2 regions of the Cytobacillus sp. FSL R7-0696 genome follow, and region 1 is predicted to be linked to the other one. Evidence: a T-box and tRNA genes for the amino acid it is inferred to sense, from the RefSeq annotation. Region 1 holds a T-box; the other holds one or more tRNA genes.
What was found. A T-box is a leader RNA that pairs with one kind of tRNA and senses whether it is charged. The one in region 1 lies ahead of alaS (alanine--tRNA ligase), so its partner is inferred to be a tRNA-Ala.

Region 1 (3,264 bases):
GTCCATTAGCTTTTTCTTTTTTCATTACTTCTGAAAGAATAGCTAAACCCTCGTGTAACGTTTCATGGAAGCGTTCTTCTTCGTTTTTTATGACTTTTTGAATAAAAGCTGTTTTTTCTTTTACTTGTGGATAATAATCAACCATTATTTCTGCAACCACAGGTACTAACTCAAACATGAACGGACGATGAATATTGATTTGTTTCGCATAACGAACCGCGCGACGTAATAATCGTCTAAGGACATATCCTCTACCTTCATTTGATGGAAGAGCGCCATCACCAATCGCAAATGCTACTGTACGAATATGGTCAGCAATCACTTTAAATGCGACATCTTGTTCCGCAGTTTTCCCATATTTCTCAGCAGAAATATCTTCTGTTCCTTTAATGATTGGCATAAATAGATCTGTGTCAAAGTTCGTCTTTACATTTTGCACAACTGAAGCCATACGCTCTAAGCCCATGCCCGTATCAATATTTTTCTTTGGTAGTGGAGTATATGTTCCATCTGGATTATGGTTAAACTCAGAAAATACAAGGTTCCATACTTCCAAATAACGTTCGTTCTCTCCCCCAGGATAGAGCTCAGGATCATTTAAATCGTTACCATACTCTTCTCCTCTATCATAGAAAATTTCTGTGTTCGGCCCACTTGGCCCTTCACCAATATCCCAGAAATTCCCTTCCAAACGAATAATTCGTTCTTCTGGTACACCTACTTTTTCTCTCCATAATTGGTACGCTTCATCGTCCTCAGGGTGGATTGTCACAGATAATTTGTCTTCTTCAAAACCAATCCATTTTGGACTCGTCAAGAATTCCCAAGCATATAGAATCGCTTCTTCTTTAAAATAGTCACCGATAGAAAAATTCCCAAGCATTTCAAAGAATGTATGGTGACGTGCTGTCTTCCCAACATTTTCGATATCATTTGTACGTATTGATTTTTGTGCATTAACGATCCTTGGATTTTCGGGAATCACTCGACCATCAAAATATTTCTTCAATGTAGCTACACCACTATTAATCCATAATAGTGATGGATCTTCATGCGGTACTAAAGAAGCACTTGGTTCCACTGCGTGACCTTTTTCTTTAAAAAAATCTAAAAACATTTGTCTAATTTCTGCACCAGTTAAATGTTTCATAAAAAAACCTCCTAAAAAATTTATGTAACCATAAAAAAAAGCCCTCATCCCCAATACAGGGACGAGAACTTAAGCTCGCGGTACCACCCTGATTGTGAAAGAAAACTCTCACCTCTCAAAGCACCTTAACGCGGTGAACGGCAGTAGTTAACTGCACTCCGGATTAGCTTTCTGTTATCCTTCATCGAGAAATTCTCTCAGCCATGGAATTTCCTCTCTTTCGAATGGGCTATAACATACTTCTTCCATCAACATCTTACATTATATAAATAGATATAGTCGAATTATAGCTAGTTTTTTGCTCCTTTGTCAATATCAATGTCTAACAGTATCAACAAATTCAGCTGAAACTATACCTTATCTGTCCTCTGTCGGTTCATTAACAGTTTACGTGCATGTATAAGACTAATTTTTAGGATCGCCAAAATCGGAACAGCCATAATTAAACCAATGATACCGCCAGCTTCTCCACCAGCTAGTAATGAAAGCATAATAATAAGGGGGTGCATATGTAGACTTTTCCCTACAATTAAAGGAGATAATATATTCCCTTCCACAAATTGTAATACGACAATAATAATTAATGTGATAATCACCATTTTGACTGATAGGGTCGCTGCAATAATCACCGCTGGGACTGCACCAATAATTGGACCAAAATACGGAATAATATTGGTTATTGCAATGATAAAACCAAGTAATAATGGATACTTCATACCGAACACCCAAAATAAAGTAGCTGAAATCACCCCGATTACTAAACATACAAGGAGCTGCCCACGAATATAACCTCCGAGCGACTTATCAACATCTCTTATAAACAAAACAGCCTCTTTTCGCCATCTTCTTGGTGTTAAGTACCAGACTGCTTTTTTTACATCCGTATAATCTTTTAAAAGGTAAAAGGAGATAAATGGGATAATGGCGATGATCAAAGCATAATTAAGAATCTCGAGCAATATATTGATTGCCTTTGTTAATAATTTATCTAATGCTGCTTCAATATCGTTAATCCCATCCTCAACACGTAATTGTAAGGTTTCCGGCCATTCAGATGTGCGTTCTTGAATCAAAGCAATAAAAGAGCGATATTGCTCGGCAAACTCTGGCGCATGATCAACTAAATCATTTAATTGATGAATAAAAGCAGGAATCCCTTTATACAATCCGTAGCCAACACCACCAAAAAATAATAAATATATTCCTAAAGCTGCTAATCCTCTGTGCATACCCGTTTGATGTAACTTTTCAACAATAGGGTGTAAGAGATAAGTAAAAAATGCCCCAAGTAAAAACGGGATCAGCACAACAAGCAGTAATTTTAAAAGAGGGAGCCATAATTCTTTTAATTGGAAAAAGATAAAAAGTAAAATGAGAACAAGCAAAACAAAGCCTAAACGGTACAACCATTTCATACGAACGTCCATACACTACGCCTCCCTTTACTATCTTGAGAAGAGAGCATATGAATTATACATACAAGTTAAAACATGGGGCGGAGTGGATACATTTATTGACATAGCTCAATTATCTGTACGAAAAACGTCCCCAATCGTTTGATTGAGGACGCCGTATACATTTAAAACATTTTCATTACTTTTCTTTGTATCTTTTTCATATCCCTTTTTGAGACGATGTTATTTTTCTGCATATAGCTATATGCGGCTACACCTGCGCCTATGACAGCTGCTGAGGTTAACATTTTATTCATCATATGACACCTCTCATAAGAATTTTTATGAAGAAAAACGACGCTCTTCTTCATCAAATAAGTCATCTAAAGAACTTAAAGACCCATCTTCTTCCACTTGGTGAGTGTGGATCATTCCTTTAGACAATGAGAGTTCGATAAAGCAATTCCAACAGTAATATTGATTTATGCCAATCTTACCGACATCTTTGCTTTGACAATTAGGACATTGAAGCATCATGGAAAGGACACCTACCTTATTCTACATTTACAATAATGGCATCCTTTCCAATCGCTGGTGCGCAACTAGCTTTAACTACTTTCTTTCCTTCAAGTACATCAGAAAAGAAGCCATCTGATAGTTCATACCCTACGATTGTGCCCATTTCTTCATTGAAATATACATCTTGAAGAAGTCCTAAGC
Region 2 (3,264 bases), 1.5 Mb from region 1:
ATAAGGGGCATGATGATTTGACGTCATCCCCACCTTCCTCCGGTTTGTCACCGGCAGTCACCTTAGAGTGCCCAACTGAATGCTGGCAACTAAGATCAAGGGTTGCGCTCGTTGCGGGACTTAACCCAACATCTCACGACACGAGCTGACGACAACCATGCACCACCTGTCACTCTGTCCCCCGAAGGGGAAAGTCCTATCTCTAGGATTGTCAGAGGATGTCAAGACCTGGTAAGGTTCTTCGCGTTGCTTCGAATTAAACCACATGCTCCACCGCTTGTGCGGGCCCCCGTCAATTCCTTTGAGTTTCAACCTTGCGGTCGTACTCCCCAGGCGGAGTGCTTAATGCGTTTGCTGCAGCACTAAAGGGCGGAAACCCTCTAACACTTAGCACTCATCGTTTACGGCGTGGACTACCAGGGTATCTAATCCTGTTTGCTCCCCACGCTTTCGCGCCTCAGCGTCAGTTACAGACCAGAAAGTCGCCTTCGCCACTGGTGTTCCTCCAAATCTCTACGCATTTCACCGCTACACTTGGAATTCCACTTTCCTCTTCTGCACTCAAGTTCCCCAGTTTCCAATGACCCTCCACGGTTGAGCCGTGGGCTTTCACATCAGACTTAAGGAACCGCCTGCGCGCGCTTTACGCCCAATAATTCCGGACAACGCTTGCCACCTACGTATTACCGCGGCTGCTGGCACGTAGTTAGCCGTGGCTTTCTGGTTAGGTACCGTCAAGGTACCGGCAGTTACTCCGATACTTGTTCTTCCCTAACAACAGAGTTTTACGATCCGAAAACCTTCATCACTCACGCGGCGTTGCTCCGTCAGACTTTCGTCCATTGCGGAAGATTCCCTACTGCTGCCTCCCGTAGGAGTCTGGGCCGTGTCTCAGTCCCAGTGTGGCCGATCACCCTCTCAGGTCGGCTACGCATCGTCGCCTTGGTGAGCCGTTACCTCACCAACTAGCTAATGCGCCGCGGGCCCATCTGTAAGTGATAGCAGAACCATCTTTCAATCTAATTATATGTATAAATAGATATTATCCGGTATTAGCCCCGGTTTCCCGGAGTTATCCCAGTCTTACAGGCAGGTTGCCCACGTGTTACTCACCCGTCCGCCGCTAATCTTTGGGAGCAAGCTCCCTCAGATTCGCTCGACTTGCATGTATTAGGCACGCCGCCAGCGTTCGTCCTGAGCCAGGATCAAACTCTCCAATAAAGTGTTTGATTAGCTCGTTTGCACCTGTGGTGCTTTGTTGCTGATAAATCAGCTTTTTTAGAATTACGCTTGACGTTTTACGTTCGTTCAGTTTTCAAAGAACAATCTCGTTCGCCTCAGAAGCGACTTTATAATCATACAACATCTTAACTTGTTATGTCAATAACTTTTTTTAAAATGTTTTTGGTGGAGCCTAGCGGGATCGAACCGCTGACCTCCTGCGTGCAAAGCAGGCGCTCTCCCAGCTGAGCTAAGGCCCCAAAAGAGTAATAAAAATGGTCGGGAAGACAGGATTCGAACCTGCGACCCCTTGGTCCCAAACCAAGTGCTCTACCAAGCTGAGCTACTTCCCGTATATGGCGCGCCCGAGAGGAGTCGAACCCCTAACCTTTTGATCCGTAGTCAAACGCTCTATCCAATTGAGCTACGGGCGCATCAATAAGTGGTGCCGAGGACCGGAATCGAACCGGTACGGTAGTCACCTACCGCAGGATTTTAAGTCCTGTGCGTCTGCCAGTTCCGCCACCCCGGCACTTATTGGAGCGGAAGACGGGATTCGAACCCGCGACCCTCACCTTGGCAAGGTGATGTTCTACCACTGAACTACTTCCGCAAATATTCAAAATAAAAATGGTGCGGGTGAAGGGAGTCGAACCCCCACGCCTTGCGGCGCCAGATCCTAAGTCTGGTGCGTCTGCCAATTCCGCCACACCCGCATATATAAATGGTGAGCCATGAAGGACTCGAACCTTCGACCCTCTGATTAAAAGTCAGATGCTCTACCAACTGAGCTAATGGCTCGTACAAGTGGTGCCGGCCAGAGGACTTGAACCCCCAACCTACTGATTACAAGTCAGTTGCTCTACCAATTGAGCTAGGCCGGCAAATAAACACAAAAAAATGGTGGAGGATGACGGGATCGAACCGCCGACCCTCTGCTTGTAAGGCAGATGCTCTCCCAGCTGAGCTAATCCTCCAATATGTATGCCCGGCAACGTCCTACTCTCACAAGGGGACAGCCCCTAACTACCATCGGCGCTGAGAAGCTTAACTTCCGTGTTCGGTATGGGAACGGGTGTGACCTTCTCGCTATCGCCACCGGACTATGAAATTGTAAGGGAATCGTTCCCTCAAAACTAGATAATGCTGAAGAAGATATTTATTGAGTAATCGCCTGTTTGGTTAAGTCCTCGATCGATTAGTATTAGTCAGCTACATGTGTCGCCACACTTCCACCTCTAACCTATCAACCTGATCATCTTTCAGGGATCTTACTAGCTTGCGCTATGGGAAATCTCATCTCGAGGGGGGCTTCATGCTTAGATGCTTTCAGCACTTATCCCTTCCGCACATAGCTACCCAGCGATGCCTTTGGCAAGACAACTGGTACACCAGCGGTGCGTCCATCCCGGTCCTCTCGTACTAAGGACAGCTCCTCTCAAATTTCCTGCGCCCACGACGGATAGGGACCGAACTGTCTCACGACGTTCTGAACCCAGCTCGCGTACCGCTTTAATGGGCGAACAGCCCAACCCTTGGGACCGACTACAGCCCCAGGATGCGATGAGCCGACATCGAGGTGCCAAACCTCCCCGTCGATGTGGACTCTTGGGGGAGATAAGCCTGTTATCCCCGGGGTAGCTTTTATCCGTTGAGCGATGGCCCTTCCATGCGGAACCACCGGATCACTAAGCCCGACTTTCGTCCCTGCTCGACTTGTAGGTCTCGCAGTCAAGCTCCCTTGTGCCTTTACACTCTACGAATGATTTCCAACCATTCTGAGGGAACCTTTGGGCGCCTCCGTTACTCTTTAGGAGGCGACCGCCCCAGTCAAACTGCCCACCTGACACTGTCTCCCATCCCGATAAGGGATGTGGGTTAGAATTTCAATACAGCCAGGGTAGTATCCCACCGACGCCTCCACCGAAGCTAGCGCTCCGGCTTCTAAGGCTCCTACCTATCCTGTACAAGCTGTACCAAAATTCAATATCAGGCTACAGTAAAGCTCCACGGGGTCTTTCCGTCCTGTCGCGGGTAACCTGC

Region 2: it has a tRNA-Ala gene. The T-box ahead of alaS (alanine--tRNA ligase) is inferred to sense a tRNA for this amino acid. The anticodon was not compared.

Annotation. Positions count from the first base shown of each region.
Region 1 covers NZ_JBBOWA010000001.1:3,167,061-3,170,324, reverse strand. The annotation lists gene alaS (alanine--tRNA ligase) at 1-1,150, opposite strand, end outside; T-box leader at 1,205-1,411, opposite strand; gene MKX29_RS16370 (AI-2E family transporter) at 1,501-2,577, opposite strand; gene MKX29_RS16365 (DUF3918 family protein) at 2,730-2,861, opposite strand; gene MKX29_RS16360 (hypothetical protein) at 2,887-3,078, opposite strand; gene MKX29_RS16355 (PRC-barrel domain-containing protein) at 3,098-3,264, opposite strand, start outside.
Region 2 covers NZ_JBBOWA010000001.1:1,633,003-1,636,266, forward strand. The annotation lists rRNA gene MKX29_RS08615 (16S ribosomal RNA) at 1-1,221, opposite strand, end outside; tRNA gene MKX29_RS08620 (tRNA-Ala) at 1,406-1,481, opposite strand; tRNA gene MKX29_RS08625 (tRNA-Pro) at 1,498-1,574, opposite strand; tRNA gene MKX29_RS08630 (tRNA-Arg) at 1,579-1,655, opposite strand; tRNA gene MKX29_RS08635 (tRNA-Leu) at 1,665-1,753, opposite strand; tRNA gene MKX29_RS08640 (tRNA-Gly) at 1,760-1,834, opposite strand; tRNA gene MKX29_RS08645 (tRNA-Leu) at 1,853-1,937, opposite strand; tRNA gene MKX29_RS08650 (tRNA-Lys) at 1,947-2,022, opposite strand; tRNA gene MKX29_RS08655 (tRNA-Thr) at 2,030-2,105, opposite strand; tRNA gene MKX29_RS08660 (tRNA-Val) at 2,123-2,198, opposite strand; rRNA gene rrf (5S ribosomal RNA) at 2,208-2,324, opposite strand; rRNA gene MKX29_RS08670 (23S ribosomal RNA) at 2,400-3,264, opposite strand, start outside.